Regions from separate parts of the Streptomyces sp. NPDC030799 genome, predicted to be linked through region 2. Evidence: riboswitches for the same ligand, from Rfam matches in the RefSeq annotation. Region 2 holds a riboswitch; each other region holds the start of a gene.
What was found. A riboswitch is a leader RNA that binds a small molecule or an ion and turns the genes downstream of it on or off. The one in region 2 is predicted to bind cyclic di-AMP.

Region 1: another riboswitch for cyclic di-AMP. It lies ahead of ACZ41I_RS19155 (C40 family peptidase); the one in region 2 lies ahead of ACZ41I_RS29935 (transglycosylase family protein).
Region 3: another riboswitch for cyclic di-AMP. It lies ahead of ACZ41I_RS33595 (M23 family metallopeptidase); the one in region 2 lies ahead of ACZ41I_RS29935 (transglycosylase family protein).

What each region holds. Positions count from the first base shown of each region.
Region 1 is NZ_JBVIDS010000007.1:135,379-139,966, reverse strand. It holds gene ACZ41I_RS19160 (tellurite resistance/C4-dicarboxylate transporter family protein) at 1-344, opposite strand, end outside; gene ACZ41I_RS19155 (C40 family peptidase) at 450-1,631, opposite strand; cyclic di-AMP (ydaO/yuaA leader) riboswitch at 1,640-1,809, opposite strand; gene pcrA (DNA helicase PcrA) at 2,032-4,512, shown strand; gene ACZ41I_RS19145 (M23 family metallopeptidase) at 4,556-4,588, opposite strand, start outside.
Region 2 is NZ_JBVIDS010000013.1:95,282-99,869, forward strand. It holds gene ACZ41I_RS29925 (FtsB family cell division protein) at 1-199, opposite strand, end outside; gene eno (phosphopyruvate hydratase) at 318-1,625, opposite strand; gene ACZ41I_RS29935 (transglycosylase family protein) at 1,933-2,646, opposite strand; cyclic di-AMP (ydaO/yuaA leader) riboswitch at 2,651-2,824, opposite strand; gene ACZ41I_RS29940 (transglycosylase family protein) at 3,007-4,158, opposite strand; gene ACZ41I_RS29945 (cytochrome P450) at 4,309-4,588, opposite strand, start outside.
Region 3 is NZ_JBVIDS010000016.1:20,807-25,394, reverse strand. It holds gene ACZ41I_RS33610 (MarR family winged helix-turn-helix transcriptional regulator) at 1-378, opposite strand, end outside; gene ACZ41I_RS33605 (dihydrofolate reductase family protein) at 441-1,577, shown strand; tRNA gene ACZ41I_RS33600 (tRNA-Met) at 1,625-1,698, opposite strand; cyclic di-AMP (ydaO/yuaA leader) riboswitch at 1,999-2,145, shown strand; gene ACZ41I_RS33595 (M23 family metallopeptidase) at 2,155-3,183, shown strand; gene ACZ41I_RS33590 (aldo/keto reductase) at 3,252-4,196, shown strand; gene ACZ41I_RS33585 (PrsW family intramembrane metalloprotease) at 4,217-4,588, opposite strand, start outside.

The sequences.
Region 1 (4,588 bases), on a different contig from region 2:
ACCGGCCACAGCAGGGCCGCGAGCGCCAGCAGCGCCTCGGCCGCGGCCTGCCGGCCCAGCTCCGACACCCGGGTACCGAGCACGGTGGTCGCGGCGACGGAGGTGAGCGCGCCGGGGCTCTCCGCCTCGGCCACCCAGCGCTGCCGCTCGCAGAGCAGCCGCAGGACGAAGTCGGCGGCCAGCGCCACCCAGGCGACGCCGGTCATCGCGAGCGTCACCCGGGAGAGCGCCTCGTGTCCGGTCACATGCAGCCCGACCGACAGGATGCCGGTCGCCATCACGGCGGCCCCGGCCGCGGGGGGCCGCTCCGCCCACCATGGACGCAGACCTGGGATGCCGGGCATGCGCCCGATGCTAGGGAGCCGCACGGTCCCTGCCCGGGAAGGGCACGCGCGCGTGGAGGGCGAAAACGCCGGTACGCGCGCGTGGGGCGAAGTCGGCCGGTTCGGTCAGCCCGGTCGGACCACGCTGTGGATGATCGACTCTCCGCCGTAGTAGATCGACTCCTCGCGGACGTACGCGCCCGGCTTCGGGGCGTGGATCATCATGCCGTTGCCCATGTAGAGGCCGACGTGGCTGATGTCGTCGTAGAAGAAGACCAGGTCGCCCGGCCGGGCGTCGGCCAGTGACACCGTGGTGCCCGCATGGACCTGGTCGTACGTGGTGCGCGGAAGGGTGACGCCGGCCGCCTTCCAGGCGGCCTGGGTAAGGCCCGAGCAGTCGTAGGAGTCCGGCCCGGTGGCGCCCCACACATACGGCTTGCCGATCTGTGCGCGGGCGAAGGCGATCGCCTTCTCGGCCTTCGTGCCGTCCGAACTGGGGGCCGTGGACCCGGTCGAGCCGGAGCCCGTCGAACCGGATCCGGACGACGAGGAGGAGGATGACGACGACGAGGACGGCGACGAAGCGGCTTGCTGCTGGGCTGCCTGCCGCTTCGCCAGCTCGGCCGCCTTGCGTGCCGCCTCCTGCTGCTTCTCCCGCTCGATGGCGGCCAGCCGCGCCTTCTCCTGGGCCGTCAGCTGTGACAGCAGCTTGCGCGCGGAGGCGAGTTTCTTCTGGACGGTCGCCTTGGCGGTCTGCAGGTCGTGCTGCGAGTCGGTCAGCGTCCGCAGGCTCTCCGCTGCCTCCCGCCGTTTCCTCATGGTCGCGGCCTGCTCGCCGATGTAGCCGTCGACCGCGCTCTTCTCCCGCGAGGTCAGCCGGTTCATCAGCTGGCTCTGGTCGAAGTAGTCCTGCGGGCTGTCCGCGAGCAGGAAGGTGGCCGTGTCGGGTGCGGCGGCGCCGGTGCGGTACTGGGCCGCGGCGAAGGAACCCAGCTCCTCCCGGGCCTTGTTGAGGCGTTCGGTACGCCGGGCGACGTCGTCGCGCAGGGCGTCGACGCGGCCCCGCTGCTTTCCTGTCCGCTCCTTGGCCGCGTTGTACTTCTCGGTCGCCGACTCCGCCTGGCGGTAGAGGTCGTCGACCTTCTTCTCGACCTCCTCCAGGCTCGGCTTGGCGTGATCGGTACCCGGGGTGGCCTCTGCGGTCTGCGAGAGCACGGCCATGGAGGTGAGGGCGGCGGTGGCGAGGGCGGGGGTGCGCAGGCCCGTCCCGATGGCCCCGCCGGGGCGCGTCTTGCGGTGCGACGCCAAGGGAGGCGACTCCTTCCAGTGAGCCGCCTACCGGGTTAGCTGTCGGGTTCGGGCGGCGGTTCGGAAGGGTTGCCCTACGGCCTCGTCCCGGGCGGGAGTCGGCCGATTCACCCCAGGATTCGGTGGGTCCCCGGCTCCGGGCGCCGTGCGGGCGCGCCGGACTCGGCGGAGGCCGCGCACGCGGCCTGACGGCAACCTAGCCAACCGGTGTGACTAGTGTGAAGGTTGGTGCGTGATATGTCCGATACATTTTCGTGATCCGGCGTCGGGATCACGTCCACGTCATCGGGTGATTCCGCAGCGTCAGGGCCGTGCCTCAGGATGTCCGCCGCTTCGCCGGTCGGCCATCTTGCCGGGACGGCGACCGGTTGTCGGTGGGGCGCCCTAGACTCGTAGAGCGATGAGCAGCCTCTTTGACGACAGCTTCCTGGCGGACCTCCAGCCCCCTCGCGGGCGCGAGGAGGAGCCCCCGCCGCCGCCCGAGGACGATCACGCTCCGGAGTCGATTCCGGACGATCTGTTCGGCGGGAAGTTCGACGTGCCGCCGGACCGGGACGCCTACTACCGCGACGGCGCCCCCCGCCCCGCGCTCGACGCGGCGGCCCTCCTGGAAGGGCTGAACGACAACCAGCGTGCCGCGGTCGTGCACGCCGGCTCGCCGCTGCTCATCGTCGCCGGCGCCGGCTCCGGCAAGACGCGTGTGCTCACCCACCGCATTGCCCACCTCCTCGCCGAGCGGCACGTGCACCCGGGCCAGATCCTCGCGATCACCTTCACCAACAAGGCCGCGGGCGAGATGAAGGAGCGCGTCGAGCAGCTCGTCGGCCCGCGCGCGCACGCGATGTGGGTGATGACCTTCCACAGCGCGTGCGTGCGCATCCTGCGCCGCGAGAGCAAGAAGCTCGGCTTCACGTCGTCGTTCTCGATCTACGACGCCGCGGACTCGAAGCGCCTGATGGCCCTGGTCTGCCGCGACCTGGACCTCGACCCCAAGCGCTTCCCGCCGAAGTCCTTCAGCGCCAAGATCAGCAACCTGAAGAACGAGCTGATCGACGAGGAGGACTTCGCCGCCCAGGCCACCGACGGCTTCGAGAAGACCCTCGCCCAGGCCTACGCCCTGTACCAGTCGCGGCTGCGCGAGGCGAACGCCCTCGACTTCGACGACCTGATCATGACGACGGTCAACCTGCTGCGTGCCTTCCCGGACGTGGCCGAGCACTACCGCCGCCGCTTCCGGCACGTCCTGGTCGACGAGTACCAGGACACCAACCACGCCCAGTACGCGCTCGTACGGGAGCTCGTCGGCACCGGGGAACACGATGAGGACACCCCGCCCGGCGAGTACGACCTCCCGCCCGCCGAACTGTGCGTGGTGGGTGACGCGGACCAGTCGATCTACGCCTTCCGGGGTGCGACGATCCGCAACATCCTCCAGTTCGAGGAGGACTATCCGGACGCGACGACGATCCTGCTGGAGCAGAACTACCGCTCCACCCAGACCATCCTGTCCGCCGCCAACGCGGTCATCGAGCGGAACGAGTCCCGCCGCCCGAAGAACCTGTGGACCAACGCCGGCCAGGGCGCGCGGATCACCGGATACGTCGCCGACACCGAGCACGACGAGGCGCAGTTCGTCGCCGAAGAGATAGACCGCCTGGTGGACGCGGGCGAGGCCAAGGCCGGCGACGTCGCCGTCTTCTACCGCACCAACGCCCAGTCCCGTGTCTTCGAAGAGATCTTCATCCGCGTCGGCCTGCCCTACAAGGTCGTCGGCGGGGTCCGCTTCTACGAGCGCAAGGAGGTCCGGGACGTCCTCGCCTATCTGCGGGTCCTCGCCAACCCCGAGGACTCGGTGCCGCTGCGCCGCATCCTCAACGTGCCCAAGCGGGGCATCGGCGATCGCGCGGAGGCGATGGTCGACGCCCTCGCCCAGCGCGAGAAGATCAGCTTCCCGCAGGCGCTGAAGCGTGTGGACGAGGCGTACGGCATGGCCGCGCGCTCCACCAACGCGGTCAAGCGGTTCAACACGCTGATGGAGGACCTGCGCACGATCGCCGAGTCCGGCGCCGGACCGGCCACCGTCCTGGAGGCGGTCCTGGAACGCACCGGCTACCTCGCCGAGTTGCAGGCCTCCACCGATCCGCAGGACGAGACCCGCATCGAGAACCTCCAGGAACTCGCGGCCGTGGCGCTGGAGTTCGAGCAGGAGCGCGGCGAGGGCGAGCCGGTGGGGCTGGCCGACTTCCTGGAGCAGGTCGCCCTGGTCGCCGACTCGGACCAGATCCCCGACGAGGAGGACGGCGACGGCGTCATCACCCTGATGACCCTGCACACCGCCAAGGGCCTGGAGTTCCCTGTCGTCTTCCTGACCGGCATGGAGGACGGCGTCTTCCCGCACATGCGCGCCCTCGGCCAGACCAAGGAGCTGGAGGAGGAGCGGCGCCTGGCGTACGTCGGCATCACGCGCGCGCGGGAGCGGCTCTACCTCACGCGCTCCGCGATGCGCAGCGCCTGGGGCCAGCCGTCGTACAACCCGCCCTCCCGTTTCCTGGAGGAGATCCCGCCCGCCCATGTCGAGTGGAAGCGGACCGGCGCGACGGCACCGGCTTCCTCCGGCCCGGTCTCCGGGATCGCGGCCTCGCTGTCCTCGACCCGCTCGCGTTCCTCGGCGTCGGGCGCGTCCGGCTTCGCCACGCGGCGCACGGCGGAGAAGCCGGTGGTGGCACTGGCCGTCGGGGACCGGGTCACCCACGACCAGTTCGGGCTCGGCACGGTCGTCGCCGTGAAGGGCACGGGCTCGAACGCGGAGGCGACGATCGACTTCGGCGACGCCAAGCCGAAGCGGCTGCTGCTGCGGTACGCACCGGTGGAGAAGCTGTAAGACCACGAGGGCCCTCGCCGAACGGCGAGGGCCCACTGGATGCTCAGGTCGGATCGAGTCCGTGGCTCCTCAGCCA
Region 2 (4,588 bases):
AGACGTACTGCCGCATCGGGTAGGCGAGCGCGACGATCATCGAGCACAGCACCAGCGCGAGCAGCGCCGCCCGGCCGGTGAGCCGGGAGCGACGGGCCTGCCGCTTGGTCTGGGAGCGGTAGACCCGGGCCGCCGTCTGCTCGCCGAGCAGCCGCAGCCTGGTCGCGGTGGAGAAACGGTCCCGGTCCTTCACGGCCATGTGGCTCTCCCGCCTCCCCTTGCCCTGCGCTTCACACACGTGCGTACGTCCCCGGACACGGTACGGGACCGGGTACGGGGACGTACGTATGACTGGCTAAGACTTAGCCCAGGTTGCGTCAGCCCTTGGAGACCTCGATGTGGCCGCGGAAGCGCGGGAACGCGCTGCGGCCCGCGTACACCGCGGCGTCGTCGAGGATCTCCTCGATGCGCAGCAGCTGGTTGTACTTGGCGACGCGCTCGGAGCGGGCCGGGGCGCCGGTCTTGATCTGGCCGCAGTTGGTGGCGACGGCGAGGTCGGCGATGGTGACGTCCTCGGTCTCGCCGGAGCGGTGGGACATCATGCACTTGAAGCCGTTGCGCTGGGCCAGCTCGACGGCGTCCAGGGTCTCGGTCAGCGAGCCGATCTGGTTGACCTTGACCAGCAGGGCGTTGGCGGTGCCCTCCTCGATGCCGCGGGCCAGGCGCTCGGGGTTGGTGACGAACAGGTCGTCGCCGACCAGCTGGACCTTGTCGCCCAGACGGTCGGTGATGACCTTCCAGCCGGCCCAGTCGTCCTCGAACAGCGGGTCCTCGATGGAGACGAGCGGGTAGGCCGCCACGAGCTCCTCGTAGTACTCCGTCATCTCGGCGGCGGAGCGCTCCTTGCCCTCGAAGAGGTACGTGCCGTCCTTGTAGAACTCGGAGGCGGCCACGTCGAGCGCGAGGGCGATCTGCTGGCCGGGGACGTAGCCGGCCTCCTTGATCGCCTCAAGGATGAGGTCGAGGGCCTCACGGTTGGAGCCGAGGTTCGGGGCGAAGCCGCCCTCGTCGCCCAGACCGGTGGACAGGCCCTTGCTCTTCAGGACCTTCTTCAGGGTGTGGTAGACCTCGGTGCCCCAGCGCAGCGCCTCGGAGAAGGACTCCGCGCCGATCGGGGCGATCATGAACTCCTGGATGTCCACGTTGGAGTCCGCGTGCGAGCCGCCATTGAGGATGTTCATCATCGGCACCGGCAGCAGGTGCGCGTTCGGGCCGCCCAGGTAGCGGAAGAGGGGGAGGTCGGAGGCCTCGGAGGCGGCGTGGGCGACGGCGAGGGAGACACCGAGGATGGCGTTGGCGCCGAGGGAGCCCTTGTTGTCGGTGGCGTCCAGGTCGAACATGGCCTGGTCGATCAGGCGCTGCTCGGTGGCGTCGTAGCCGACCAGCTCCGGGCCGATCTGCTCGATGACGGCGAGGACGGCCTTCTCGACGCCCTTGCCCTGGTAACGGTTGGGGTCACCGTCGCGCAGCTCGATGGCCTCGAAGGCGCCGGTCGAGGCGCCGGACGGGACGGCGGCACGACCCGTGCTGCCGTCGTCGAGGCCGACCTCGACCTCGACCGTGGGGTTGCCTCGGGAGTCCAGGATTTCCCGGGCTACGACGACGTCGATGGACGGCACGAGCATCTCCTTCTTGGATGTGACGCTGGAAGTGCGGGGCTTGCTGCCTTACGGCTGCGCCTTGCGACTAGAGCCTAACCGTCTCCGGGGGATCGGCCACCGACCGACCGTCCCGTGGACGGGGAGGACACGCAGACGGTACCCATTGTTCACGTGCGGAACAAAGGGTGGATGCAGAGGGCACACAGAAAAGGCGAGCGGCGCACGGAAAAGGCGGGGCGCAGAAAAGACCCCGCCCCGGCGCGTACGGGGGAACACGCGCCGGGGCGGGGAGCCCGTGGGGACGGGGGGCGGACCCGAAGGCCGCTGTCGCTTACTTCAGGTGCAGCTGCTGTCCCGGGTAGATGAGGTTGGCGTCCTCGACGATGTCCTTGTTCAGCTTGAACAGCTTCTGCCAGCCGCCGGCGACGTGGTGCTTCTCGGCGATGGTGCTGAGGGTGTCGCCCGTGACGACCTTGTACTCGCCGTCGCCCTTCTTGACCTTCTTGCCGGTCGGGGTGGTGACGGTCTTGCTCGCGGACGGGGCCGTGCGCTCGGCGGAGCGGGAGGCGGCCTGCTGGTCGGAGCGCGTGGTGGTGCTGGGCGCGGTGGTGTTCGAGGTGGTGCTGGGCGCGGTGGTCTTCGAGGTGGTGCTGGGCGCGGAGCCGTTGTAGGCGGCGCTCGACAGACCCGTGCCGCAGACCGGCCAGGCGCCCTTGCCCTGCGCGGCGAGGACCTTCTCGGCGACGGCTATCTGCTGCGCCTTGGTGGCCTGGTTGGCCTGCGGGGCGTAGGCGGTGCCGCCGTACGCGGCCCAGGTGGAGGCGGAGAACTGCAGACCGCCGTAGAAGCCGTTGCCGGTGTTGATGGACCAGTTGCCGCCCGACTCGCACTGGGCGACCGCGTCCCACTCGGAGGCGGTGGCGGCGGAGGCGTTGCCGGCCGCCATCAGCGGGGCGGCGACGGCGGCGCCGGTGACACCGGCGAGCGTGATGGCGCGGACGGCCTTGGACGGACGACGGTGCTTGCCCTTGCCGGAGAACAGCATGGATCGATCCCCTCACCGACGCCTGCGAGGTGAGCTGTCGGGTTCGGGCCGGTTGAGTTGCCCGGCCGCACGCTCGCTTGCGCGAGGTGCGGCTTCACCCCCAGCCGGTGCCGGCGTCAACCGCCGGGACCGGCACTTACCTTGGGTCCCCCGCTCCTGCCCACGGCGCTTGACGCGACGACTGTTCCCGGGCAACCGCTGGCAGGATTCGGCGTTGCGACTGCCGGGGCTCGTGGTGACGAGCGGTCCTGACCGTAGACACGTGATCGGGGGAATTTCAAAGACGATCAGGGCTTCTGAGACTCATCCCACACTTTCACCGAATCGGACATCACCGGCGAAACAGGGCGTCAACTGCCGCTACTTTGCACCCTTTTCGGAACCGACTTCCAGGGTCTGACCGGCGGTGATGTGGTTCGGGTCGGCGCCGATGACGCCCTTGTTCCCGTCGTAGAGCGCATGCCATCCGCCGTCGACGCCCAGGGAGTCGGCGATGGAGGCGAGGGTGTCCCCCTCGCGCACGGTATAGGTGTCCGCCGCACGGCCGGCATGGCGGCCGGAAGAGGGGGCGTTCTGACCGTTTGTCACGCTTTCGTCCGCACTGTCACCGCGGTGACGTCCGCCACTGCTGAGCGCGCCGGTGTCGACCAGACTCCAAGAACCGGCGGGCTGCTGGTAATTGTCCGATTCGTCGGTACCGGGGGTTGCCGTCGGCGAGCTGTCGCCGCCCTGCGAGTCGCCATTGCCGGACGAGCCGGGCGTGTCGGTCTTGTCGGACTTGGGGTTGCCGGTTCCGGTGGGGCCGCCGGTCGCGTCCGGGGTCTTCGTGGCGTGGTGGCTCTGGTGCGGAGACGGCGAGGCGCCGGAACCCGAGGGGGAGCCGGAGGAATCGGGGCCCGAGGAATCCGGACCGGAGGAGTCCGAACCGGAGGCGGAGTTGGCGCCCGAGTCGGTGCCCGAGCGAGAACCGGAACCGGATCCGGAGCCGGTCCCGGAGTTGGACGCGGACGAATCCGGCAGACCGGACGAGTCGGAGCTGCCGGCCGAGCCGGAGGTGTCACCCGGGCCACCGGTGTCACCCGACCCGCCGGTGTCGCCGGGGTTGCCGACGCCGGTGTCGACATCGACCGAACCGGAGTCGGAGGTCAGTCCGGAGAGCACGGCGCAGGTGGCCCACGGCCTGGTGCCCTGGTCGGCCAGGATCTTCTCGGCGACGGCTATCTGCTGCGAGCGGCTGGCCTGGTCGGCGCTGTCGGCGTACTGCGTGCCGCCGTACTTGCCCCAGTCGTCCAAGGAGATCTGCAGGCCGCCGTAGTAGCCGTTCCCGGTGTCCGCGCTCCAGGAACCGCCGCTCTCGCACTCGGCGACCTTGTCCCAGGTGGTGCCGTCGGCCGCGTTGGCACTCGCGGCGCCGAGCAGCGGGATCGCGATGGCCGAGCCGGTCACTCCGGCTGCGACGAGGAGGGCCGGAGCCTGGCGGGGGCGACGGTGACGACCGTTCCCGGAGAGCATGCGGAAGCCTTTCGTGCGACAGCAAGACCGGCGCGGCGCGCTGAAATCCTTCGCCACGCTGATGGGTGAACGTATCGGCAGACGATCACTTGTCACAAGTTAATGCCGCGCAGATCACGTGAAGATCACAAAGTTGAACGCCCTTCACGTTCAGCCTTCCGCTGCTGTGCCGGCCGCGGGGGTGAACTCGACCGGCAGGGTGCGCAGGCCGCGCATGATGAGCCCGCCGCGCCAGCGCAACTCCTCCGGGTCCACGGCGAGCCGCAGGTCGGGCAGCCGGGTGAGCAGGGTGGCGAGCGCGGTCTGGCCCTCCAGCCGGGCGAGCGGCGCGCCGAGGCAGTAGTGGATGCCGTGGCCGTAGCCGAGGTGCTGGTTGTCGCGGCGGGCGAGGTCCAGGACGTCCGGGTCGGAAAACCGCTCCGGGTCCCGG
Region 3 (4,588 bases), on a different contig from region 2:
GAACATGGTGGCGCGCACGGTCTCCACGTGCCCGGGCGCCGTACGCTCCAGCACGGCCAGTCCCTCGTCCGTCAGTACGGCGATGCTGCTGCGCTTGTCCCAGCGGCAGTCCTCGCGGCGCACCAGCCCGTCCCGCTCCAGCCGGGTCACCGCGTATGTCAGCCTGCTGCGGGTGATCTTCAGCGTCCCGGCGAGATCGGTCATGCGCAGCCGCCGGTCGGGCGCTTCCGAGAGGTTGGCCAGCACGGAGTAGAACAGATGCGGCATGCCGGCCGTCTGCTGCAGGTTCCGGTCGATCGCGTCGTCCAGGAGCCGGGCGGCGGCCAGGTAGGCGCGCCAGGCGCGCTGCTCCTCGGGAGTGAGCCAGCGGGTCGTCATGCACCCAGTGTAGGTTTGTTTCAAACTTGAACCAAGAGCGACTTCGCAGGGAGAGCGCGCCGATGTCGTACCCCTATGTGCTGCTGTCCGCCGCCGTCTCCCTCGACGGTTACCTGGACGACACCGGCCCCGACCGGCTCCTGCTGTCCAGTCCGGCCGACTTCGACCGGGTCGACGCGGTCCGGGCCTCCGTCGACGCGATCCTGGTCGGCGCCGGCACGATCCGCGCCGACAACCCCCGGCTGCTGGTCAACTCCGCCGAGCGCCGCGCGGCCCGGGTGGCCGGGGGCAGGCCGGAGTACCCGCTGAAGGTGACCGTCACCGCCACCGGCGACCTCGATCCCGACGCCCACTTCTGGCACACCGGCGGGGACAAACTCGTCTACACGACCGACAAGGGCGCCGAACGGGCCGCACGCCTCCTCGGCGCCGCCGCCGGCATCGTCCCGCTCGGCCCCGACCTCGACTGGCACGCCCTGCTGGGTCATCTGCACGACGTGCGCGGCGTACGGCGCCTGATGGTCGAGGGCGGCGGCACGGTCCACACCCAGCTGCTCCAGCTGGGCCTCGCCGACGAGCTCCAGCTGGTCCTCGCGCCGCTGTTCGTCGGCGATCCGGCCGCCCCCCGCCTGTTCGGCCCGGGCGCCTACCAGCCCGGCCGGCTGCGCCTCACCGAGACCCGCCGCATCGAGGACGTGGTCCTCATGCGCTACGAGCCCACGGCCCCCGGCACCGGCCCGGCCCCCGTCGCCGCCGACCGGCACTGGCTGCGCACCGCCTGCGAGCTGGCCGCGCTGTGCCCGCCGTCGGAGACGGCGTTCAGCGTCGGCGCGGTCGTGGTCGCCGCCGACGGGACGGAGCTGGCCCGGGGCCATTCACGCGAGGGCGACGACCCCGTGGTCCACGCGGAGGAGGCGGCGCTGGCGAAGATCGACCCGGCGGATGCCCGGTTGGCCGGCGCAACGGTCTACAGCAGCCTGGAGCCCTGTGCCCGGCGGGCCTCGCGGCCCGCGCCCTGCGCCGAGCTGATTCTGCGGGCCGGGGTGCGCAGGGTGGTCACCGCGTGGCGTGAGCCGGACACGTTCGTCTCGGCGGCCGACGGCACGGGGGTCCTGGTCACGGCCGGTGCGCAGGTGGCCGTGGTGCCGGAGCTGGAGGCACTCGCCAAGGCGCCGAACAGGCATCTGCTGGGAGGCTGAAAACACCCGGGGCCGGAATCCACTGGATTCCGGCCCCGGGCCTTCAGTAGCGGGGACAGGATTTGAACCTGCGACCTCTGGGTTATGAGCCCAGCGAGCTACCGAGCTGCTCCACCCCGCGTCGTTGTGACTCCAGAGTACCCCATGCGCAGGGCGGCACGCACACCGGTATTCACGGCCCCCTCCCGCCAGGTCACCCACGGTGACTGGGCGACCGCCGTGCGCAGAACATCTGAGACACCATCAAAAACGCCGAGACTCCTGAACGCCGGACAACTCGCCCGCTTTGCGGCGCTCCTGACCGGTAAGTCCCCGCTCGAAATCGTTAATGATCAAGTCGAACGGCTTGGAAAGTAACCGGCAGGTCTATTAACGTTCGATAACGCAGCGCGGTCGTCCCAGCCGTCACAAGAGACGGCTCCGTGCGCACGCGCCGAATCCCGCGAGGGAACCGGGGAACCACCACCTTGGGGTGAATCGTGCGAATGCCGCAGTTGGTATACGCGCGTAGGAGACCTTCCTGCTCCGAACCCGTCAGCTAACCCGGTAGGCGGAGGAAGGAAAGGAGTGCGCCCGAGTGGCGTCCAACCGGCCTGCCCCAGAAGCCCCGTTCATGCCCGCGCCGGCCGAGCCCGAGACCTTCGGCTACGGCACCTACCGCGCCGAAGAGGGCCCCTGGGAGGAGTGGAACCCCACCGAGGACTCCGTCGCCCCGGTCCGCGGCCGGCACCGCGTCACCAAGCAGCGCGGCGGCTTCGCGCGCAGCTCCACCGTCCTCGGCGTCGGCGTGCTGGCCGCGGTCGGCGCGGGGGGCATGGCCAGCGCCAACACCGGCAAGCCGCCGGTCTCCATATCCCTGCCGGACCTGGACTCCGTCGGCCACCTCTTCGGCGACGACTCCTCCGACGCACCCCGGACGAACTCCACCGCGCTCAGCACCATGGGCGTGACCTCGGCCGACAGCAAGGACTCCGACGCGGGCGAGGCACTGCGCAACCGGATCATGGCCCAGGCCGAGCAGCAGCAGAGCAAGGCCGACAGCAAGGCCACCGCCGCCGCGCTCGCCGCCGCCGAGAAGCAGACCGCCGACGCCGCGGCCAAGGCGGAGCAGGAGGCCGCCGCCAAGGCCGCCGCCGCCAAGGAGAAGGCGGAGGCCGACGCCAAGAAGGCGGCCGAGGCCAAGCGCCTGGCCGAGCTGGCCAAGCAGTACCAGCTGCCCGTCGTCTCGTACACGATCACCGGCACCTTCGGCCAGCCCGGCGCCATGTGGTCCTCCGGCTACCACACCGGGCTCGACTTCGCCGCCCCCACCGGCACCCTCATCAAGGCCATCCACAGCGGCACGATCACCCAGGCCGGCTGGGCCGGTGCCTACGGCTACCGCACGGTCCTCACCCTGGACGACGGCACCGAGCTGTGGTTCTGCCACCAGTCCTCGATCAACGTCCGGGTCGGCCAGAAGGTCTCGACCGGTGAGGTCATCGGCCGCATCGGCGCCACCGGCAATGTCACCGGCCCGCACCTCCACCTGGAGGTCCACCCGAACGGCCAGGCCGCCGGCATCGACCCGGCGCCGTGGCTGCGGGACAAGGGGCTCACCCCCTGATCTCCTTTCGAGGGATTTCGGCGCCGGCGGTGGAATGCGATCATCCACCGCCGGCGTTGGCACAAGGCATGACTTCTCTGCGCAAGCTCGGTTCCTCCGACCTCAAGGTCTTCCCGCTCTCCCTGGGCGGCAACGTCTTCGGCTGGACCGCCGACGAGGAGACCTCCTTCGCCGTCCTCGACGCCTACGCCGCCGCGGGCGGCAACTTCATCGACACCGCCGACGCCTACTCCGCCTGGATCGAGGGCAACAAGGGCGGTGAGTCCGAGACGATCATCGGCAAGTGGGTCAAGGCCCGCGGCAACCGCGCCGACGTCGTCATCGCCACCAAGGTCAGCCAGCACCCCGAGTACCAGGGCCTGTCCGCGGCCAACATCAAGGCCGCCGCCGACGCCTCCCTGCGCCGCCTGGACACCGACCACATCGACCTCTACTACACGCACTTCGACCAGCCCGAGGTGCCGGTCGAGGAGATCATCGGCGCGCTGGACGAGCTGGTGAAGGCGGGCAAGGTCCGGTACATCGCCGCCTCGAACATCAGCCCCGAGCGGCTGCAGGCCTCCCTGGACTTCTCCGACCGCGAGGGCCTGGCCCGTTACGTCGCCCTCCAGCCGCACTACAACCTCGTCTCCCGCGACACCTACGAGGGCCCGCTGCAGGACCTGGCCGCCCGCGAGGGCCTGTCCGCCGTGCCGTACTTCTCCCTCGCCGCGGGCTTCCTGACCGGCAAGTACCGCCCCGGCACCAAGGTCGACAGCGCCCGCGCCGGCCGCGCCCAGCAGTACGCCGACTCCGCGCACGGCCGGCAGGTCCTGGCGGCCCTGGACGAGATCGCCGCCGCCCACGGGGCCCCCGTCGCCACGGTCGCCCTCGCCTGGCTGGCCGCCCAGCCGACGATCACGGCCCCGATCGCCTCGGCCCGCACGGTGGAGCAGCTCCCGGCCCTGCTGGGGGTGGCGGACCTGAAACTGACGGACGAGGAGCTGACCAAGCTGACGCAAGCGTCGGCTTGATCTTTCCCGCGGCCCGAGGCCTATGAGCGATACGGGTTGCCCCCGGGATACGGCCCCGCCGGATACCCGTACGCCGGTCCGTACGCCGGCCCGTACGCCGTAGGCATCGGCCCCGCCGGATATCCGAACTGCGGAGCCCAGCGGACCGGCGCCGGAACAGTCGCCCTGGCCGCATACTCCAGAGCCGGCCGGGCCACCTCCCTCCGCTTCCACAGCTCGTCCAGCAGCTCCCGCTCCCGTACGACGAAGTCCGCCCCGCCCTTCCCCCGGCGCCCCCGGTGCCGCAGAGACGCCAGCGACGTCGCGTACGCCTCGTACTGCGCCACGGCGCGCGCCGCAGGCCGCCCGGCGTGGTGGCGGGCGTAGTCACGGGCCGCCCGCCGTGCCCTCAT